DNA from 3 places in the Shewanella sp. MR-4 genome. Region 2 is predicted to be linked to each of the others. Evidence: predicted binding sites of a transcription regulator. Region 2 holds the regulator's gene; each other region holds the start of a gene.

Region 1 (7,557 bases), 1.8 Mb from region 2:
CTAAGGCTTCAATCAGCTCGATACGAGACACGGTTGAAGTGCCCAATTTACCCACCACAACTCCAGCGGCGGTATTTGCAATGGCGCAGGCCTGTGGCAGTTCAGCGCCCGCCGCGAGTGACGTCGCGAGAGCAGAAATCACAGTATCACCGGCGCCTGTTACGTCATACACCTCACGGGCCACCGTAGGAATGTGTAACTCAGGGGCATTGGCCGTTACTAAGGTCATGCCCTTTTCGGAGCGAGTGACTAAGATAGCGTCGAACTGGTGTTTATTGAGTAAGCCTCGGGCCTTTTCGAGCAGATCCGCCTCAGAGGTTACCGCGCCAACCACGGCTTCAAATTCACTCATATTGGGTGTGATGAGTGAAGCGCCATGGTAACGGCTAAAATCGGAACCCTTTGGATCGACAAGCACTTTCACGCCTTTAGCGCGAGCCAGCGCAATAAAATCCTGCGGCTTATCGATAGCACCCTTCGCATAATCCGACAATACCACCACATCGACCGAATCGAGTAAGGCTTCAGACTGTTTAAGTAAACGCGCACTATCCTGCTTATCGAAGGACTCTTCAAAATCGAGGCGAATAAGCTGCTGGTTACGCGACAGTACCCGCAGTTTGGTAATGGTCGGTTTGTCGGCAATTTTTAGCCATTGTGGTTCAACACCCAGAGCTTGCACCCCAAGGGTTAACGCCTTAGCGGTATCATCCTCGCCCACTAACCCCGCCAATTGTACTTGGCCGCCTAGGGTCGCGATATTTAGCGCTACGTTGGCCGCTCCACCCGGTCTGTCTTCGACTTGGTTAATCTTCACCACGGGCACTGGCGCTTCGGGCGAGATACGTCCCGTCGGCCCAACCCAGTAGCGATCTAACATCACATCGCCGACAACTAACACTTTGGCTTTTTCAAATGCTGGCAGAGAAACCTTCATAGCGCTCTTATCTATTGCAGAAATTAAACCGTGATTGTACCTAATTTTCGACAAAATATGAGTTAGAATAAGCAGTAATTTTCAAAAGTAGTGAGTATTTTTGTGGTCGAGAAAGCTGAGTTTTCATCATCCTTATATCATCCGAAGCACTGGCCCATGTGGTTTGGGGTGTTAGTGATGCGGATTACCCAAGTGTTGCCTCTCTCGTGGCAGATGAAGTTAGGTAAAGGCATAGGCCGATTAGTCAAGGCTATTGCAGGCAGTCGAACCCATACCGCACGCTGCAATTTAACCCTCTGTTTCCCCGATATGCCCGAGTCGGAGCGTGAAGCCCTGCTGACCCGCAACTTTGAAGAAACGGGTAAAGCGATTTTCGATACCATCAATGCCTGGTGGTGGTCCGATGAAAAAATCCAACAGCATATGCAGATCACCGGCAAAGAATACGTTCAAGACACCTTGAATGCTGGCCATGGGGTGATTCTGTTTGCAGTGCACTGCTTACCACTGGAAATGGGCGCACGTATTTTTGGTCAATTTCAACCCGGTGTCGGGGTATACCGCCCACATAACAATCCGGTGATGGAATACCTGCAGGTCAAAGGCCGCCTGCGCTCGAATAAAGCCTTAGTACCTAAACGCGATCTACGCCAGATGGTACGTTGTTTACGTAATCCCGATGTGATTTGGTATACCGCCGATCAGGATTTTGGGCGTTCGAGTGCGGTCTTTATTCCCTTTTATGCCGTGCCCGATGCAGCAACCATTACCGGCGCCACCACACTGGCCAGACTTGGCAAGGCCAAAGTGTTGCCCTTCTTCGTGGAGCGCACCGAAGGCGATAAGGGTTACCATATTGAGATTATGCCGCCGCTCGATAACTTCCCCGGCGAAGATGAACTGACCGATGCCATTCGCGGTAACAAAATTATCGAAGGGATTATCGATAGAAATCGCGCCCAATATATGTGGCTCCACCGCCGCTTTAAAACTCGTCCAGATCCAACGGACAAGTCCTTATATAAATAAGCTATCGTTACGTCTGTTCGAGATAAGTGCTTAAAAGCAAATAAAAATGCCAAGCAATCGCTTGGCATTTTGTTATTTTAAATCTGTTGGTTTAAGGCATTGTTGAGGGCTTGAAACCCTAAGCATCATTTCCTGTTAAGCCCAGCATAGCAGGCTTAAGCACTGATTACGCCTCAGCTGGTAAGCGAATACCCACATTGGTGACTTTGCCTTCATAAAGCCCTGCGACCACCCAATGCAGTGACTGCCACAGGAACTGATCCCCAAGTACCGGATGTGAACCTAATTCTGCCGCCACTAAATCTGCGACAGTCATATCACCGGTTGCTTCGTCTAACTCCAGACCATAAATTGGCGCCAGATCCAGCAGCTTAACCTCGGTATCGATAAAGAAGTCCCCGAAGAAACGTGGTACTTCCTTGGTTTCAGGCGCCTGACTAAAGAGGTTACTCAAAGCCTCTAGACTCTTTTCTTGTCCTAGCACGCACAAAATATCTCCCGCTTCGAGACAGGTGCTGCCCGATGGGTGCAACAGTGTGTTATGGCGAAATACCGCCGCAATCCGCGTGCCATCAGGCATAGAAAGACGTTTAAGCGGCTCGCCAATGCACCATTTGTTTTCACTCAACCGATAAACAAACACTTCCCACTCGCTGCTAGGGTAAATTTCGACCCCAGAGCGTGAAATAGGTAATGGCTTAGGCGGTAATTCGACCTTGGCTAAACGCGCCGCAGTGGTAAGTGACGCCCCTTGCACTAACAGCGACACTAACACCACAAAAAACGCCAAGTTAAAGTACAACTGAGCGCCCGGTAATCCCGCCATCATAGGGAATACCGCTAAAATAATCGGCACGGCGCCGCGAAGCCCGACCCAAGAGATAAACCAGCGGTCACGACTGCTAAAACTCTTAAAAGGTAGCAAGCTGAGCCATACGGCTAACGGTCTGGCAAACAGGATCATCCCAAAGGCTAATGCCAAGCCCGGCAGCCAAATGTCCAACAAGTCAGACGGTGTGAGCAGCAAGCCTAATACGAGGAACATACCGATTTGACTAACCCAGGTCATGCCATCCAACACGTTTAAGATTGAATGGCGACCACGGGTGGGCTTGTTGCCAAGGAATAAACCAACTAAGTAAATTGACAGAATGCCACTGCCACCAAGTTTGTTCGACGCGGCGTAAATCATCAGGCCGCCACTGAGCACTAAAATCGAATACAAGCCTTCGGCAAGCTTGCTTAAATTCACCAACTTCCACAGCAACCAGCCGCCACCGAGGCCGAGGAAAATCCCCAAGCCAAACTGCTTGATAAAGCTTATCAGCATAAAGCTTGCGGATAGCTCGGCGTCCACATTGCCTAGGATGGCAATCAGGGTCACGGTTAAAAATACCGCCATAGGGTCGTTGCTGCCCGATTCGATTTCCAGCGTCGCGCCAACACGCTCGTTTAAGCTGCGTCCCTTTAATAGTGAAAATACCGCCGCCGCATCGGTGGAGCCGACAATAGCTCCCACCAGCAACCCCTGCAGCCAATGCAAATCGAATAACCATGCGGCCATCACACCAGTGATACTGGTGGTGATAGCGACTCCGAAGGTCGCCAACGATAATGCTGGCCACAGTGCCACCCTAAAGCTCGCGACCCGCGTGCGCATACCGCCATCGAGCAAGATAATGGCTAAGGCTAAGTTACTGACAAGATAAGCGGTTGAGTAGTCATCAAACAGAATGCCGCCGGGACCATCTTCCCCCGCTAAAATCCCTACAGCGAGGAAAATTAATAAGATAGGGATACCCAAGCGCGAAGACACGGGACTTAACAAAACACTCACAGCGGCAAGCAAGGCACCGATCAGAAAAAAACTATTGATGGAATCTGCATCCACACATGCCTCCTTAACTACAAGAGTGTTTAGTTAAACGATAAAGAAATCACCTAGATTAAAAATGACTCAATTGAAAATTTTTGTATTTTTATACTAGCATAAAAAATGCAAATTAATGGAGTTTTAAATATTAAATTTCAAACATCTACATTGAAATACTCCCTCATAGGCCGTTTCGACTAATTTTCATATAAAATCCAGTACAAACACAAAAACAAGCCGAACACACAACTCTCTCCACAACAAAGATAAAATCCTTATTTATCAATATATTTAAAAAAAATATTCCACACAAACTTACGCTTTACGACCTAAATAGTAAGGATAACCATATGAAAATACACTGTATCTACTCGAAGCTGACTTAAATCCAATTTAACGCCGTAATAACTTGAAAGCGTAGATAAAATCCCCTTTTCCATTGTGTTATCGACATTCAAGCTCCTAAAGCTGTCACAAAGACAATAACTGTCATATCGACAATAAAAATTCAGTATCAAAAAGACAATTAGCCATAGAGTAAAACTTATATTTCCCTTTATTTTCAACAACAAAAATATTTGGCACGTATTACGCAATAGCAGGTGAAACGTATCAAAATGACGTTGCATCAAGGAGACTTATGAGCAAACAAAAACTCACCGCTATCGCACTGTTAGTTGTGCTGATTGCTTCATTCACTGTCCTGCTGAGCATAGGCAGTGAAATCTATCGGGAAAAACCGCCGATACCCAATGCATTTACCGATGTGAATGGTCAGGTTATCTACAGCGAAAATGATATCGAACAAGGCCAATTGGTCTGGCGCTCCATGGGCGGCCATCAACTGGGGTCGGTTTGGGGACATGGCTCTTATGTTGCCCCAGATTGGACCGCCGACTGGTTACACAGAGAAGCCGAAGCTTGGCTCGATATTCGCGCAGAGCAGCAATATAAAACGCCTTTCGCCCAATTAAACTCCCAACAAAAGGCAGGGCTTGAGCAGGCATTAAGGGAAGATTTACGCCATAACAGCGTCGAGCCACAGGCCGATGGCACAGTGCTTATTCGCTTGTCTAGCACTCGTATCGAAGCGATTAACAGGGTCGAGCAGCATTATTTATCCCTGTTTGGGAGCGATCCAGAGCTTAGCAATCTTCGTGAACAATACGCCATGAAAGAGGGCACAGTGCCCGATCTTGCCCGCCGCGAACAACTCAATGCGTTTCTCTTTTGGGGAGCCTGGGCGGCAATCACTGAACGCCCCGATGCCCCCTATACCTACACCAATAACTGGCCCTTCGATCCCCAGTTAGGCAATACACCGACCTCGGATAATATCGTCTGGTCGATACTCAGTATTGTGACCCTAATTGCGGGGATTGGCGGATTGATCTGGCACCATGCGAGCGGCAAACATGAAAGCCTGCCCAAGCCTTCGGAGCAAGATCCGCTGTTTTTCACTAAACCAACCGCCTCACAAAAAGCCGTCGGCAAATACTTCATCACGGCAATTGGTCTGTTTTTACTGCAAATTTTACTCGGCGGGATCACTGCCCACTATGCGGTAGAAGGCCAAGAGTTTTACGGTTTACCAATTTCAGAAATACTGCCCTACTCTGTCACTCGCACCTGGCACACCCAATTAGCGGTATTTTGGATTGCCACGGCCTGGTTAGGCACAGGGCTATATATTGCTCCCGCCTTATCGGGTTATGAGCCGAAATATCAACGTCTTGGCGTTAACGTACTCTGGGTAGCCTTAGTCGTCGTAGTGCTTGGCTCGATGGCGGGCGAATGGATTGGGGTACAGCAGTATTTTGACCTCGATATGAACTTCCTCTTTGGTCACCAAGGATATGAATACATAGATCTTGGCCGAGTATGGCAAATCTTACTCCTCGTCGGATTACTGATTTGGCTTGCCTTAGTCACCGCCGCCATCAAACCCGCCCTCAAAGTGCAAGGCGAAATGCGCCCTGTTATTTGGGTACTCTATGCCTCCTGCGTGGCGATTGGTTTGTTCTATGGCGCCGGCCTCTTTATGGGTAAACACGCCAATTTAGCGATTGCAGAATACTGGCGTTGGTGGGTAGTACACCTGTGGGTTGAGGGCTTCTTCGAAACCTTTGCCACTGCCGTTATCGCCTTGATGTTAGTACGTTTAGGGTTAATCCGCGGCCGCAGTGCCAACGGCGCCGTGTTATTTACAACGGTGATCTTCTTAACCGGTGGCTTGATTGGCACCCTACACCACCTCTACTTTACAGGCACACCGACCTCGGTGATTGCCTGGGGCGCCATCTTCTCCGCCTTAGAAGTTGTTCCCCTCGCCATTATTGGTTTCGAAGCCATGGAAACCTACCGCCTGCGTAAAGCCAGTGGCTGGATGCAACGTTATCACTGGGCGATTATGTTCTTTGTGGCTACCGCGTTTTGGAACTTGGTCGGTGCCGGTATGCTGGGCTTCTTAATCAATCCACCTATCTCGCTCTATTACATTCAAGGATTAAACACCACGGCCACCCATGGTCACGCCGCCTTTATGGGGGTTTACGGTATGCTCGGCATGGGCTTGATGCTCTTCTGTCTGCGAGGCCTCACAGGTAATATGCAGTGGAATGACAAAATGCTCAAAGGCGCCTTCTGGTGCCTCAATATTGGCCTAGCGGCTATGGTGTTCATGTCGTTATTACCCGTAGGGATTACGCAGTTTTTTGCGGTCATCGACCATGGATATTGGTTCGCCCGTTCGCCAGAAGTGATCCATAGTCCGCTGGTTGAAAGGCTGGTTTGGATGCGCATGTTTGGGGATGTCATCTTCAGTATCGGCGGTCTCTTAATGGGCGCCTTCTTGCTCGATTTGATCAGAAAAGCCCTGAATAAACCTGCCAAAGTGCAACAGGAAGTCTTACAAACAAATCACTAACCACAGCGATTAATCCGGTCTGACCAAGGTGTCGTTTAGGCACCTTGGTTGCTGATTTTTTATAGCTTGCACCGTTTATCGTCCACCACGCTTTTAGAACCATACCGCATTAACGGTTAGCAGTGTCTAAATAACCTGTGTCAATATAACAATCAATGGTATAAATCAGGGAAGCCTCGCTGCAGGAGTTTTTATGGCCCTTAGTCAAACCGACCTTACCCGTATCGCTCTGGATATCACCTCAGGTTTAGCCCACAGGGACCGCTTCTCACGCTTGCTCGATACGGTGAGAGCTAACCTGCACTGTGACGCGGCTGCGCTCCTCACCTTCCATGGACACTATTTTACCCCGCTGGCCATCGACGGTTTGAACGAGGATGTACTCGGCAGACGCTTTATCCTGAATGAGCATCCAAGGCTTGAGGCCATTGCCCGTGCGGGGGATATAGTGCGTTTTCCCGCCGACAGTGAACTTGCCGATCCCTACGATGGTTTGATCCCCAATCAAACAGGGGCATTGAAAGTCCATGCCTGTATCGGACTGCCTTTATTTGCCGACGAGCAGCTTATCGGTGCCGTAACTATCGATGCCTTTAATCCCCTACAGTTCGATCAATTCAGCAATACTGAGCTTCGCAGCTTAAGTGCGATTGCCGCCGCATCCTTAAGCAACGCCCTGCTAGTTGAAAAGTTGGAGCGCATGGCGCTCAATAGCCACTCGACTCATGTGCAGGAAAAAAGCCCCAACCTTAACCACGATGCCGAAATCATCGGTAACTCGCCCCAGATGCA
Region 2 (7,557 bases):
GGCCTAAGCTCTCCTCAGTACCGAAACCGACTAAGATGTTGTAGCCCTGCAGCGCCAATACCATGCCGATAAACAGGCCCGAGACCACAATAATGACCATAGATTGTACGCCGACCACATAGATTTGGCGCACTAATAATGGAAACCCCTTACGTACCCGAGGCCAGCGAACAATCGCGCCCCAGAGCATCAGGCCCGCACGGCCAAAACCGAGCACTAACTCGATAGCGCTGCGGCCGAGGTCGGCAATACTGTCAAATAACTTCACTTGCCAACTCCTTTAGCCATTAATTCTTGCTGATAATTCTTTGCTGGATAGTGGAAAGGCACGGGACCATCGGGCGCGCCTTGAATAAACTGTTTGAGCTGCGGATTATCCGCATGCTTTAGCTCCTCAGGCGTGCCATGGGCGATCACTCTTTTATCGGCCACCACATACACATAATCTGCAATTCCGAGCACTTCATCCACATCGTGGGACACCACGATCGAGGTCAGATTTAGCGCATCGGAGAGTTCGCGGATAAGCTTCACCAGCACGCCCATGGAAATCGGGTCTTGTCCGGCAAAGGGCTCATCGTACATCACCATTTCAGGCTCAAGGGCAATCGCCCGAGCAAGGGCGGCACGGCGCTGCATCCCACCGGATAACTCACTTGGCATCATCTGCGCGGCGCCACGCAGGCCAACGGCTTCGAGCTTCATCAATACGATTGAGCGGATAATCTCTTCAGGCAATCCCGAATGCTCACGCAGCGCAAAGGCGACGTTATCGAAGACGTTGATATCGGTGAATAAGGCGCCACTTTGAAACAACATGCTCATGCGCTTACGCAGCTCAAATAATTCATTACGACTCACGGCGTGCACATCTTGTCCATCGAACAACACTTGGCCGCTATCGGGCGTTAATTGGCCACCGATAAGCTTAAGCAAAGTGGTTTTACCTATACCACTGGGGCCCATAATGGCGGTCACTTTGCCCCGAGGGATAGACAGGCTAATATCTTCATATATGACACGCTGGCCACGGCTGAAGCCCAAATGACGGATCTCAACCAACGGCGTTTGTTCTTGAGTCATGCTTGATTCCGATATTTGAAAAGAGGTGGCCTACGCTTCCTGCCCAGACCAATCGAAGAGCCGCAAATTGTACGTAATTGCGCTTTAACCTACAACAGAATCGACACTATCGTCCTGCGATACTTTCAATTTGCCTCATTTCCAGCGAGAATGCGCCCTAAGTTTTCGCTCTGTGAAGCTAAAGTGTTACTTAATGTTTTCACCCTTGTTGATAAATCAGCAGGATTGTTTAGCCAAGGCTAATAAAATAAGCGAAATAACACTGAACTAGGCAAGACAACTTAACTCAAAAACCATATTGAATGCCAAAGTCGTTATCATGCTTACCATAGCAACCAAAATGGTGGTGGAAAACGACTAAGACGATGATATTGCTCAAAGCATTCAATCGCTGAACAAGTTATCCTGCCCTATTGCCTCAACCCTCATGGGCTGAGACTGAATAATAAGACGCTACTCAAGTACGAAGCCGTTAATTTTATCATCTTTATCGCGTACCAAATTGTGCTATTCCAATCCCAGAACGGGGCGACAAAGACAATGCAAGAAGAGAGATAGACATGGTAGACCAATCACAATTGCGCCAGTGGGGCTGTAAAGTCATCGATATTGAAAAATCGGCCCTCGACAATCTTTATCAATATGTCGATTCCGTTGAATTCGCCCAAGCCTGCGAACTTATTCTCAACTGTACCGGCAAAGTGATAGTGATGGGGATGGGAAAATCAGGCCATATTGGCAATAAAATCTCGGCCACCCTAGCCAGCACAGGTACCCCAGCTTTTTTTGTCCATCCAGGTGAAGCCAGCCATGGTGACCTAGGCGTGCTCTCGGACAATGATGTGATTCTTGCGATTTCCAACTCGGGCGAGTCGAGCGAAATCCTCGCGCTGATGCCCGTTATCCAACGTAAAGCCATCCCAGTGATTGCCATGACAGGCAAGCCAGAATCCACCATGGCGCGTCTATCTAAAATTCATTTATGTATTGAAGTACCAGAGGAAGCCTGCCCGCTTGGGCTTGCGCCAACCTCAAGTACCACAGCAACCTTAGTCATGGGCGATGCCATCGCCATTGCCCTCCTGCAAGCCAAAGGTTTTACCCGAGAAGATTTCGCCATGTCCCATCCGGGCGGCGCCTTAGGTCGTAAGCTGCTGCTTAAGGTCAGCAACGTGATGCACAGCGGTGATGACTTACCTCTGGTTAAACACGATATCTGCATCACCGATGCCCTGTATGAGATCTCCAAGAAAGGCCTTGGCATGACCGCAGTTATCGATGAGCAAAACAAACTCGTGGGTATCTTTACCGACGGTGACCTGCGCCGCGTTATCGATGCCCAAGTCAACCTACGCACCACGCCGATTGCCGATGTGATGACGCGAAACTGTGTCACAATTACTGAAAACGTTTTAGCGGCACAGGCGCTGCAAGTGATGGATTCCAAAAATATCAACGGCCTGATAGTGATAGATAAAGACAATCATCCTGTCGGTGCGCTCAATATGCTCGATATGGTTAAAGCGGGAGTGATTTAATGCCACAGCAAGGTTTTTATGGCCCCATCAGCGACGATGTTTGGCAAAGGGCACAAAAAATTAAACTGCTGATCTGCGATGTGGACGGAGTGTTTTCCGACGGCCGCATTTATTTGAGCAACTCGGGGGAAGAACTCAAAGCCTTCCACACCCGCGATGGTTATGGCGTGCGCTCATTATTGACCAGTGGTTTTAATCTGGCGGTTATCACTGGCCGCCAGTCTAAAATTGTCGAAAACCGCATGACGGCACTGGGTGTAACCCATATTTATCAGGGCGTAGATAATAAATTCGTCCCCTATGAAGAGCTGCTGTCGCTCTACAATGTCACCCCAGAAGAAGTCGCCTATATCGGTGATGATATTGTCGACTTGCCGGTGATGAATGTGGTCGGCCTTGCCGCCTGTGTTGCCGATGGTCATCCCTATGTCCGCCAACATGCCCATTTTGTGACTCACTTAAATGGTGGCCACGGTGCACTCAGGGAACTCACGGATCTGCTCTTACTGAGCCAAAATAAGTTCACTTCCGCCCATGGGATGAGCATATGAGTCGTGTGACCCTCGCCATTATCGCCTTTTTTGGCACTGCACTGGTGCTATATTGGCAAGTGCAGCAAAAACGCGGTGGCGATACGGATGACAGCTTGAATGTCAGTGACAGACCCGATTACATTATCGAAGATCTGCGCAGCATTGAATTTAATGAGCAAGGGCAAGTTAACAGTCGCGTCACGGCAAAGCACATGGAACACTATGAGCTGAAAAACCAAACCGACTTTACTGCTCCCGTCTATCTTGTCTATCCCGACCAAGGTAAAGCAAAATGGCAGATCCGAGCCGACCAAGGTCGACTCAACAAAGATACCGGCAAGGTTGTATTAGAAAATAATGTTATTATCGATGCCATCAGCCCTGGTGAACCCATACAGACATTGTCCACCAGTTTTTTAGAACTCGATCTCAACACTATGATAATGACCTCTGACCGCATCATTTACGTCACAGGGAAAGATTTTAATATTCAAGGGCAAGGCCTTTATGCCGACCTTAACGCGCAGGAAGTGAAATTGACCAGTCAGGTAGTAGGAACCTATGAAGCAAAATAACATATTACTTGCCGGCCTAATGCTGATGACAAGCATGAGCGCCTTCACCAAGGTCGGTGACTTACAGCAAGAAGTTAAAATTAAGGCCGTCAGCCAAACTGCGGACATTAAAAACAATCAGATCATTTTCTTCGGCCCCGTAGAAGTCACCCAAGGTTCGATTAAAATCCATGCGGATCAACTACGTGCGTTTTCTGCCGAAGGGGACAACAGCAAGATTTTAGTGGCAACGGGTAATCCTGCGACCTACAGCCAGATCCTCGACGATGGGCGTCCAGCTTCTGCCAGCGCCAAAGAAATTCGCTATGAAATGGCGACTCGCACCTTGACCTTAACCGGCTCAGCCACCCTAGACCAAGCGGGTAGCCAAGTGACGGGGAATCTCATCCGCTACAATATTATTCAGCAAAAACTGATCGCTGAGAGCACGGGTAGCGGTGATGATCGCGTGATTACCATTATTCAGCCTGACAACTATCAGGAAGAACTCAAGAATCAGCCCACGGACAAACCTGTGAAAAAACAGGACTCTCAATGACCCAAATCACCTTAAAAGCACAGAATCTCGCTAAGAGTTATAAGAGTCGTCAGGTTGTGAAAGATGTCAGCCTGACGGTCAAAACGGGTCAAGTCGTCGGCCTACTCGGCCCAAACGGTGCGGGTAAAACCACGACCTTTTACATGGTCGTGGGTTTAGTGAAAAGCGATAAAGGCCATATCTTTATCGACGATGATGATTTAACCGCCGATCCCATGCATCTGCGCGCCCGCAAAGGCATTGGTTACCTGCCACAGGAAGCCAGTATCTTTCGCAAGCTGACCGTGCACGACAATATCATGGCGGTGCTGCAAACCCGTAAAGAGCTCAATCGCGATCAACGCGAAGAAGAGCTGGAACACCTGTTAGAAGAGTTCCATATCACCCATATTCGCGACAGCCAAGGCATGTCGTTATCGGGCGGTGAACGTCGCCGCGTCGAAATTGCCCGCGCCTTAGCGGCCAATCCAAAGTTTATTCTGCTCGATGAACCCTTCGCAGGTGTCGACCCGATTTCGGTTATCGACATCAAGAAAATCATCGAACAACTCAAGAGCCGAGGCCTTGGGGTACTGATCACAGACCACAATGTGCGCGAGACCTTAGACGTCTGTGAACATGCCTACATTGTCAGTCACGGTAATCTGATAGCCGAAGGAACTCCCGCAGAGATCTTAGACAATCAGCAAGTTAGGGCTGTGTACTTAGGTGAACAATTCAGGCTATAGTTACTTAAACAGAGCCAATTAGCCTTGAATTTTGGCTTAATAAGCGCCATCAATATGATAACAAGCGGCCTAAATTCACAATAATAACGTAGGGATCAGCGGTAACATGAAAGCGTCACTCCAGCTCAAACTGGGTCAACAGTTAACCATGACGCCACAACTTCAACAGGCCATTCGTCTGTTGCAATTGTCGTCATTGGAACTGCAGCAAGAGATCCAGCAAGCCTTAGACTCTAATCCTCTTCTCGAGCTGGAAGAGGAGCAATTTGACGCGCCTACCGAACGTAAGCAAGATATCGCCGATACCGACTTTAGCGAAACGACGGCTCAGCCACAGGAACAAGACAATTCCACCGTGGATATTGCCGAGTCGTTGACCAAAGAATCCCTGCCCGAAGAACTGCCCATGGACACCACTTGGGATGAAGTCTTTACCGCATCGCCAAACTCAGGTTCTGGTGCTAGCCGTGAAGATGATATGCCCTTTCAAGGGGAAACCAGTGAAGGCCTGTACGAACATTTAGAATGGCAGAAAAACCTTACGCCCTTCTCTGAAACCGATTTAGCCATCGCCACCGCAATTATTGATGCCATCGACGATCAGGGATATCTCACTCAAAGTACTGAAGATATCCTCGAGGCCATGGGCAATCCAGAGATAGAACTGGATGAAGTCGAAGCCGTGCTCAAGCGTATTCAACACTTCGACCCCGTTGGTGTCGCGGCAAAGGATTTAAGCGAATGTCTGCTTATCCAACTCTCCCATTTTTCGCCGGACACCCCACACCTCGAAAACGCCCGCATGCTGATCAAAGATCATTTAGATCTGATCGCTGCCCGCGACTTTAGATTATTAATGCGTAAGACCAAACTCAAAGAGGACGACTTAAGGGACAGCATAGCGCTGATCCAAACCTTAAACCCTCGCCCCGGTTTACTCATCACCCCTGTCGATGAAGAATATGTGATCCCCGATGTATCGGTATCGAAGAAAAACGGCCGTTGGGTGGTCGAATTAAACCCTGACTGCATGCCAAAAATCAATGTTAATCAGCAATATGCAGCCATGGCGCGCAGCACCAAAAGTCAGGCCGATAGCCAATTTATTCGCGGCCATCTGCAAGAGGCTAAATGGTTTATCAAAAGTCTTGAAAGCCGCAACGAAACACTGCTCAAGGTGGCAAACTGCATAGTGCAATATCAACAGGGTTTCTTCGAATACGGTGAAGAAGCCATGAAACCTATGGTCCTGAACGATATCGCCGAGGCGGTCGAGATGCATGAATCCACCATTTCACGGGTGACGACGCAAAAGTACATGCATACCCCAAAGGGACTTTTTGAACTAAAATATTTCTTCTCAAGCCACGTCGGGACTGATGATGGCGGTGAGTGCTCATCCACGGCAATCAGAGCCTTCATTAAGAAACTGGTTGCAGCGGAAAACCAGAAAAAACCATTAAGCGACAGCAAGATGGCGCAACTTCTGGCAGAACAGGGAATTAACGTTGCGCGCAGAACCATTGCGAAGTACCGAGAAGCGATGCTTATTCCCCCTTCCAATCAGCGTAAAAGTTTATAGCCTACAGTGGAAATCGGAGGACGTTTATATGCAAATAAACCTGAGTGGACACCATATCGAGATTACCGAATCGTTACGGGCATATGTTGAGGAAAAGTTTTCAAAACTTGAACGTCATTTCGAACAGATCAATAATGTGCACGTTGTGCTCAATGTTGAGAAAATGCAACAAATTGCCGAAGCGAGAATCAACCTCACCGGTGGTGAAGTCTTCGCGACTTCAGAGCATGCAGATATGTATGCTGCCATAGACGTCCTGATTGACAAGCTTGATCGTCAGGTTATTAAACACAAAGAGAAGTTAACAAAACACTAGCAATGGAACTTCGTACCATACTGCGGCCGGAGTGCACAACCTGCGCCACTCCGGGCAGTAAGAAAAAGGTACTGGAACTCATCAGCGACTTAGCCGCTGCCCAGTACCCCACCCTCTCATCTCAAGAGATCTTCGAAAGCCTAGTGGCGCGCGAAAAGATGGGGAGCACAGGTATAGGTAACGGCATCGCCATCCCACATGGTCGATTAACCGATATAACACAACCCATAGCCATATTGGTGAAATGTGAGGAGCCGATAGCCTTTGATGCTATCGATAAACAACCTGTCGACATTTTATTTGCTCTGCTGGTGCCTGCTGACCAATGTCAACAGCACTTAAGCACTTTGTCCTGCATGGCTGAAAAGCTTAGCGACAAACAAATATTGAAGCAATTGCGCAAGACGCATGATGAAACGGAACTCTATCAGGTAATCACTGGATGAAACTGGTCATAGTGTCAGGGCGCTCAGGCTCAGGCAAATCGGTCGCACTTAGAGTGCTTGAAGATCTCGGCTATTATTGTGTCGATAATCTCCCCTTGCCGTTGATTGGCAGCTTACTCGAACAGCTCAAGGGCAGTAACGATCTCGTCGCCATCAGCGTCGACGTGCGTAATCTGCCGGAGCAAGACAAGGTACTCGTCAAACAGCTCACAAGCCTG
Region 3 (7,557 bases), 2.3 Mb from region 2:
CCGACCAACGCTTTTCTATCATCTACAGGACGTCGAGACCGAGCAGGCATTAGTGCAGCTCGAGGGCGCGCAGACCTACAACAAGCTACGCAGTACCGATGATTTATCTTGGATTAGTCAGCTGGAGGCCAATCGTATCGATGTGGCGATCATTGAGCTGCCCCGTCTAAGCCGTGAGGATTACTTAGCCTTACTCGAGTCCAGCGCCATTGCGGATGTGGAGTTTATTTTCCTCTCCGATGGCCTACCGAATCCTCATCTCGATAAACTCTTATCCAAATACGCGGGCTACCATTTCCGTAAGCCCATCGATATGTCGTTGCTGTGCGAAACCTTAGCGGATTTTGCCCAGCATCTGGTTGCCAACACTTCGACGCGCATTCGCCCCTTTGCTAGCGAATTAGACCAATATGGTCTGCTGGTGGGTTCCTCGTTACCTATGCACCGTTTGTATCGCACTATCCGCCGCGTGTCGGCCGCCGAGAGCAATGTGTTGATTATCGGCGAGAGTGGCGCAGGTAAAGAACTGGTCGCCAATACCATTCACTTAGCCAGCCCGCGGGTGAATAAGCCTTATATTGCGATTAACTGCGGCGCCTTGAGCCCAGAATTGGTCGATAGTGAACTCTTCGGCCATGTAAAAGGCTCTTTCACTGGTGCGAATCGTGATCATCAAGGGGTATTTGAGCAGGCCGAAGGCGGCACCTTATTCCTCGATGAAGTCACCGAAATGCCCCTAGAGCATCAAGTTAAGCTATTAAGAGTGCTTGAAAATAATGAATATCGTCCCGTCGGTAGCCCTAAGGTGCTCAAGGCCAATGTGCGTATTGTGGCGGCGACAAACCGCGATCCTTTAGTGGCGATAGAGCAAGGACAATTGCGGGAAGATTTGTACTTTCGCTTAGCGCATTTCCCCATTCAAGTGCCGCCATTGCGGGAGCGCGGGGAAGATATAGTGGGACTTTCGAAGCATTTTCTGGCCTATCGCAATGCGGCGGAAAAACAGAGCAAAGCGTTCTCGCCCTCAAGTTTAGAGGCGATTGCGGCCCACACTTGGCCTGGGAATGTGCGCGAGTTAAAGCATGCTATTGAGCGCGCTTATATTCTGGCGGACCATGAGATTACCCCTGAGCATTTACAGCTTACGCCCAGTTTGGAAAAAGAGACGACTGCGGAGGAAAATGTAGTGATCCCCCAAGGTATGCGCCTTGAGGAGCTAGAAAAAATCGCCATTTACCAAGCGCTTGAAACGAGTCTGGGCAATAAGACCGACACCGCCGAGCAGCTTGGGATCAGCGTTAAAACCCTCTATAACAAGCTCAGTAAATATGAGCAGGAGTCAGACGTTCAAACCGTTGTTGATGCCGTTAGCGAAGATTCCGTTAGCAATAGCGTCGCCAAGTAGTAACCTACATTAAATGCCTGAAAATAAGCTAATACATTGATTCAGCTTTTGATTCAGAGTTTGATTAAGAGTTGATTTTGAAAGTGTTAGCTTATTTTTGACTCTAACTGCGGTTCAGCATTTTGCGCTTGATAGGGCACAAACACCTTCAAAGAGGCGGGCAGGATATCGATATTGAGTTCCTCCGGCTCACAAATCTCGCCATCAATCACATACTTGCATGGGGGCTGACTGCTGATCTTCACCTTTTTCGCGTGGGCATGTTTCACTTTACCCGTGTTGGCCGAGGGCGCAGAGTCGCTATTGGCGGCCTCTTTAATCCAGCCGGTAAAAGCCAGTTCAGCCAAACTGATAAGCTGTTCATTTGGCTCATTATTTGAATCTAACCAAGTGATATCCAACAAGCCGTCGGTCATATTGGGTTCGCCCTTACCTTGGGCGAGTAAGCTGGTAAAAGGTGCGGCATTGGCAACCACTAGGCTGTGGGTTTGCACTGTCATTGGGGTTTGGTCATCTAAAGTCAGCTGCAACTCGAGGTTGGTGTCGGTGTTCACCGCGCGCCACAAACCATCGAGGTAGGCGAGTTGGCCGAGGGCATTTTTACGCTCGCGGCTCGCCGACTCAATCATTTGCTGCTCAAACCCAATGCCGACCAACAGTAACACCAGTCGCGCATTGCAACGCGCCGTGTCTATGGTCTGTGTCTGGCCTTGGATAATATTATCAAGGGCTTGAGAGACGGCATTGAGCTTACTGCTTAAACCAAAGAGGGCGTGTGATAGGGCATTAGTGGTGCCTAGCGGGATAATGCCTAAGGTGATATCTGTGTCGATAATCTCCGCCGCGACCTCTGTGACTGTGCCATCGCCCCCGCAAGCGATGATGATATCGGCGCCCTGAAGCCGTGCTTTTTTCGCTTGGGTTTGGGCGCTAATCTCTGGCGTGGTGAGCGCTAACTGCACCTCAAAATAGCGTTTCAGCTCAGTGCAAATTTGTTCGCCATGGCTCTGCCATTTACCCGCGCCAGAGACGGGATTGGCGATAATCCAGGCTCGCTTATGCAGTTTGATTTCCCCTTGAGTGTACATCTGCTCCAGCGCTTTGAGTTGCCAGCGATTTAAGCCTGCGGTTTTACGAATGCTTTTAATCTGTTGCAGCACCTCGGCGAAGCTGAGTTCGGGGCGGCGGCACACAAGATAAGCGGCCAGCACCATTACGGAACGCCCGCGGCCGAGCGCGCAGTGGATTAATACCCGCTTTTGGGCGCGTACTTGGCGATGTAACCAGTTAATCGCCTGATTTAATTGGGCGCTAGTCGGCACACTGTGGTCAAGAATAGGGATATTCAGATAGTCAATATGATCCTCATACAGGGACACATCGAGGCCGTCGAATTCGGCGGTGACATCTAAAATGGCGGTAATGCCATAACGATTCAGTTTAGGTAAATCGGCAGCGCTTAAGCGGCTACCCAAGTATAGATATTTATCAATGGCTTGCATTGAAGGCACGCTATCGCGGCGCCGTGCCCAGAGATTATAGAGTCGGCATCCTAATAAAAATGGAATAAAGCCCCAACGGATATACCAAGGGATGGATCCATCCTGACGTTTTCTAAAAATACTGGCGAGATTAAACCAATAGGCTGAGCCGACAAGGGCGAGGGAAAGGCTGCTCCATGCCCAAATAAAGGTGAGGATAGGGGAGTGGCCCCTTACGGCGAAATAGCCAAATAACAGCGCTCCGAACAGGTAGAAATACTTAATGTGGATCCTACTCAGCATTGGCATCTCCTCCATCGATAAGCGGCGAGCCTCAGGGAAACCCACTTTATCGTGACCAATAGCTGTCACGATAAAGTGGTTCGGAGGTACTCAATTGAACTGTGGTTCCCCTGATAGACTCGTTTGCGGGACTATCTACTTTCCGTCATCCGTTCTAGCAGCGAGTATCTTTCGCTTTAACGCCTTCTTTCAGTTCTTCACAGGCATCTTCAATCGCATTGCCGGTATCTGTGATGGCTTCATCGATTTTTTCGCCTGCGTCCTCGGCGTGGTTGTCGCTACAGGCTGACAGTCCAAAGGTTAATAATAAGGCTAAAAATGCAGTGGTAATCATGGTCATAGGTTTCATATCGATTCTCCTTTTATCCAATTTAAGCGCGTGGTGCCTTGCCCTTAAGGGCGTTGACCAGCAGGGAAATCACAAGTAATACAATAAATAGGAAGAAAATAATCTTTGCGATCCCCGCTGCGGCGCCAGCGATCCCCGTAAATCCAAACAGTCCGGCGATAATGGCCACAACCAGAAACATTAAGGTCCAACCTAACATAGCCACCTCCTTTGTCTTATTTCGGTTTTTCTGTCTTCTTTCACTCTGCATGTTTACGTCGAGTGAGCTAGTTGCTGGGTGAGTTGGATAAGCAAGGTTACGTCTTACATCCTGTTATCACTCAATCCCGCAATAAACTCACAAAGGGGATATTGCGAGCTTAATGCCAACTTTGAGATTTTTGGTTAATCTGCTGATTATTAGTGTAATTTTTGAGTTTTATATCGGCGGAAGTATTGGCTGATATAAGCGAGATAGGCAATTTTTACCTGCGATTCGGTAAGAGTTGCAGTGAGGAAATCGAGGGAAAAACAAGAATGACATTTTGCGACAAACTGTCAGCATTTTTATCTTTAATTATAGTGGTATAAAGCATTTTGAAAATAATTGTAGCCAACATCTCTTATATACTATGGACTGAGCAGCCACGTCTGAAAAACGTTATTTTTGAAGAGACTAGCTCACTTTTATACTCTATCCTCAATCTTGCCGACTTTTGAAAACTCTAACTTGAGCAATTTTGCGAAAGTAGGTTGTTGGTAAACTAAAAGCACAATATGTTTTTGCTCTAAAATAGATGGCTGGTTTTTCCTTCTTGTTAACTGAGTTAGCCAACAACGTCAGTATAACGAAATGATTTATAAGTAAGTTTTGTTCCTTTTAGATCTTTACGCATTGCAACTACAATGTTACCAATAGCTTGCCGACCAGTTTCTGGATCTGGTGCTTTGCCATGGTTATCTATGACCAACTGCACCATATGATTAATAGCTTCAACAACTTCATCAGAACAATAGAGCCAACCTTTATATTGTTCTTCAAAGAACTCTCGTTTGGTTTTAGCATTTGCAGTAGCTCCAACAAAACCTTGAAGCTTTACGAGTAATTTTGAGTACTGTTCTTCTCGATGCTTTAATGCTGCTTCGTCCCGTTTAGCTTTTACAGCGAATACATAAGTTAATACTGAGCCTACAAGCAAGGTGACTAAAGGGAAAAGTAATTTAGCGAGATCAATAATAGTTTCCATATTCCACCATTCAGTTAGCAATTTGTATTATGAGCTTTCGCATGATTTCACCTCTGACTATTTGGCAAAAATAACTTGCAACTCACTGATTTAAAATTTGATTTCTACCATAGCAAAAATATTTTTGGGTAGATAGTGCTTATGGTAATGATTTCAGGTGGTTTTATTCAATTCATCACTATTTCATAAGACGCCTAGTTAATAAGAACTTCATCTTTAAATCCGGTGGTATTTATTCGGTAGTGTTGCAGGCGAGCATTGTCGCGGCAGTGGACATCGGAAAAAGGGATTTTTCCGTTGAGCCCCCAGGGATGGGTTTACGGCGTGCCACTGGAGCGGCAATGCAGAGCGGAAACGGAACTCCAATCGGCTTTTGGCATTGTTTATTCGATTGATTGAAAGCAATTATGCCGAGCGGAAGCTGGATGAAAAATGGCTCTTAACCCAAAAAATGAACGTAAAAAAGCGGGTTAAGTTTTCACTTAACCCGCTCGATACGATTTAGCAAAGCGAATTAGCAACGCTGCAGTGGTTTCCAGCGTTGCAGGCTGACTGGAATACTTACCCCTTGGGATAACAACAGGTTAATCCGTGCTTGGTAGGCCGCGCCTTGCATTAAATGTTTCGTCAAATCCACCGCATTGCGTTCGCGGTAATCATCTAAATAACTGCCTTTTGCCCAGGCATTAAAGGCGCCGAGGGCGGGGCCTGCCCAAATCTGGTAATCCATTTCACGGCCAACTTCGCCCGTATTCGACCAGCGGCTCGAAAGACCCAAATACCAACGGAAAATCAGCGCCATTTTGCGTTTTGGGTTATCCAGCGCGCGCTCAATTTGCTTAGGATCGCGTTCATTAAAGTGCGCCACAGTGCCAGCCCAAATCTCATCTAATGACGCGCGAAACACTTGCTCTTCCAGCTTTTGTCTTTCCTCTGCCGGAATAGCCTCAATTGAGTCGTAGCGGATGTAAATTTCATAGAGTTTGTTCGCGCGCATTGGGAATAGAGTGCCGCGCTTAACCACTTGTAACTTAACGCCCATTTCAAACATATCGGCGGCGGGCGCCATAGTTACATCGGCCATTTCAGTGGTGGCGAGTAATTTACGGGTATGTTCGCTGGCTCCAGCCTCAACACAGGCTTGGTTGATTGAGCCAGTGACAATATAGGCCGCGCCCATATTGAAGGTCGCCAGCGCCGCATCGGGCGTGCCGATACCACCACCTGCGCCCACACGGATCGGCGTTTTGTACTGGTACTTGGTTTGAATGGTATCTTTTAGCGCCAAAATGGTCGGTAATAGTGTGACCAGAGGGCGATTGTCGGTGTGGCCGCCAGAGTCGGCTTCGGCGGTAATGTCATCGGCCATGGGCACAGATTGTGCCATCAACATTTGCTCTTCGCTGATAAGCCCTTCGTTCACTAATTGTTGCAGCATCTTAACGGGGGCGGGCTCCATAAACTTGGTCGCTACCTCGGTACGGCTGATTTTAGCAATCACTTTATTGCCAATCACAATCTCGCCGTTGGCGTCGCGGCTCAGGCCTGCGGCGCGGTAATAGACGATTTGCGGTGTTAAGCCCAAGAAGGCCGAAGCCTCAACCGTACGCACTTGATGCTTGAGGAAGAGTTCGACACTGCCACGTTCAAGCGCTGGCTCGCTCGGGCTGTGAATGAGGTTAAAGGCGTAGGGGCCATTGGGCAATGCCGTTTGAATGCGTTTAATCGCGGCTTCAACGCGCGATGGAATTAACCCTGCCGCGCCAAAGGAGCACAAAATGCCCGCCTGACCTAAGGCGATAACTAACTCTTCCGAGGCGATGCCGTTGGCCATGGCGCCCGCGTAGTAGGCGTATTTCACCCCATGCACACGGCGAAAGTTACTGTCACCCAAGCTTTGGGTGCCAAGGGCGGGGGCGAAGGCGCTCACAGGATGCAAACCATTGCTTTTGTGTAAGCCATTGCTGGGTTGAGCTTCTGCAAGACCCACAACCTCGGCACTTTGGGCTATGCCTAGGCCTTTTTCGGCATGATTGACTAAGTAACAGGCTTGATTGAGATCTTTAAGTTTTTTGCCAAGGGAATCGATATCGAAACTGATGGCGGCTTCATCAACCTGCCATGGCCAAGGACTGAGTTTTTTATTATCGAGTGTGGTATTCGTCATTTGGGCTATTCACTTTTAGGTGTTTGGGACCTGAATTTGTTTGCCGCAGTGGGGTTATTCCCTTGCACTGCGGCAGTCTATTGTTCTGAAACCAATTGTTCTTAAGCTAATTGTTCTTAAGCTAACTGTCGTTAATGCTGCAAGTTAGGCGCTAGCGCTATGCTTCTTCGATGCAGATTGCGATATCGGTTACCTCATAAATGCGCAGGCCATCCTTACTCAGGTTGGCATCGCCCTTGATGATGCGTTTTCCGTCTTTATCTTCAATGCTGGTGATATGCACATCCAGCGACATCTGTTTGTTTAATGGATTAATTTGACCGCGATACTTCCATTTGATTTCTGACAGAATTTGGCCAAATTTCGGATTATTGAAGCCTGCACCTAGGTCTTGGTCTATGGCATAGGTTTGCAGTAATTCGATAATCGCCTCGACGCCGAGGGAGCCTGGCATTACAGGATCCTGATGGAAATGGAACTGGAAGAACCAATCGCTCGGGTCAATGGTGCGCTCGGCGTACAAGTATCCCAGTCCCTTCTTACCGCCAGTTTTTACTATCTCGGCCTTGTCGATAAAGTTCAGCTGACCACCCGCAAGGCGGTAGTGTGGCTTGCCCTGCTGCGCC

The links. The regulator sigma-54, encoded in region 2, starts transcription at its own class of promoters, with help from an activator protein. The targets are predictions, from matches to a motif close to GTTGGCACGNNNNTNGNNT.
Region 1: SHEWMR4_RS16195 (nitric-oxide reductase large subunit) is a predicted target of sigma-54. The motif match lies at 4,417-4,435, and genes of this name have one in related genera.
Region 3: SHEWMR4_RS20820 (DUF1328 domain-containing protein) is a predicted target of sigma-54. The motif match lies at 3,890-3,908, and genes of this name have one in related genera.

What each region holds. Positions count from the first base shown of each region.
Region 1 covers NC_008321.1:3,690,785-3,698,341, forward strand. Annotated here, with positions in the region: gene hldE (bifunctional D-glycero-beta-D-manno-heptose-7-phosphate kinase/D-glycero-beta-D-manno-heptose 1-phosphate adenylyltransferase HldE) at 1-937, opposite strand, end outside; gene SHEWMR4_RS16185 (LpxL/LpxP family Kdo(2)-lipid IV(A) lauroyl/palmitoleoyl acyltransferase) at 1,040-1,966, shown strand; gene SHEWMR4_RS16190 (potassium/proton antiporter) at 2,133-3,857, opposite strand; gene SHEWMR4_RS16195 (nitric-oxide reductase large subunit) at 4,480-6,765, shown strand; gene norR (nitric oxide reductase transcriptional regulator NorR) at 6,959-7,557, shown strand, end outside.
Region 2 covers NC_008321.1:780,747-788,303, reverse strand. Annotated here, with positions in the region: gene mlaE (lipid asymmetry maintenance ABC transporter permease subunit MlaE) at 1-268, opposite strand, end outside; gene mlaF (phospholipid ABC transporter ATP-binding protein MlaF) at 265-1,083, opposite strand; gene SHEWMR4_RS03540 (KpsF/GutQ family sugar-phosphate isomerase) at 1,644-2,621, shown strand; gene kdsC (3-deoxy-manno-octulosonate-8-phosphatase KdsC) at 2,621-3,172, shown strand; gene lptC (LPS export ABC transporter periplasmic protein LptC) at 3,169-3,729, shown strand; gene lptA (lipopolysaccharide transport periplasmic protein LptA) at 3,716-4,267, shown strand; gene lptB (LPS export ABC transporter ATP-binding protein) at 4,264-4,995, shown strand; gene SHEWMR4_RS03515 (RNA polymerase factor sigma-54) at 5,102-6,577, shown strand; gene hpf (ribosome hibernation promoting factor) at 6,606-6,893, shown strand; gene ptsN (PTS IIA-like nitrogen regulatory protein PtsN) at 6,896-7,339, shown strand; gene rapZ (RNase adapter RapZ) at 7,336-7,557, shown strand, end outside.
Region 3 covers NC_008321.1:3,186,205-3,193,761, reverse strand. Annotated here, with positions in the region: gene SHEWMR4_RS14050 (sigma-54 interaction domain-containing protein) at 1-1,405, shown strand, start outside; gene SHEWMR4_RS14045 (diacylglycerol kinase family protein) at 1,492-3,189, opposite strand; gene SHEWMR4_RS14040 (hypothetical protein) at 3,344-3,538, opposite strand; gene SHEWMR4_RS20820 (DUF1328 domain-containing protein) at 3,561-3,737, opposite strand; gene SHEWMR4_RS14030 (hypothetical protein) at 4,345-4,764, opposite strand; gene pfaD (eicosapentaenoate synthase subunit PfaD) at 5,279-6,931, opposite strand; gene SHEWMR4_RS14020 (beta-ketoacyl synthase N-terminal-like domain-containing protein) at 7,089-7,557, opposite strand, start outside.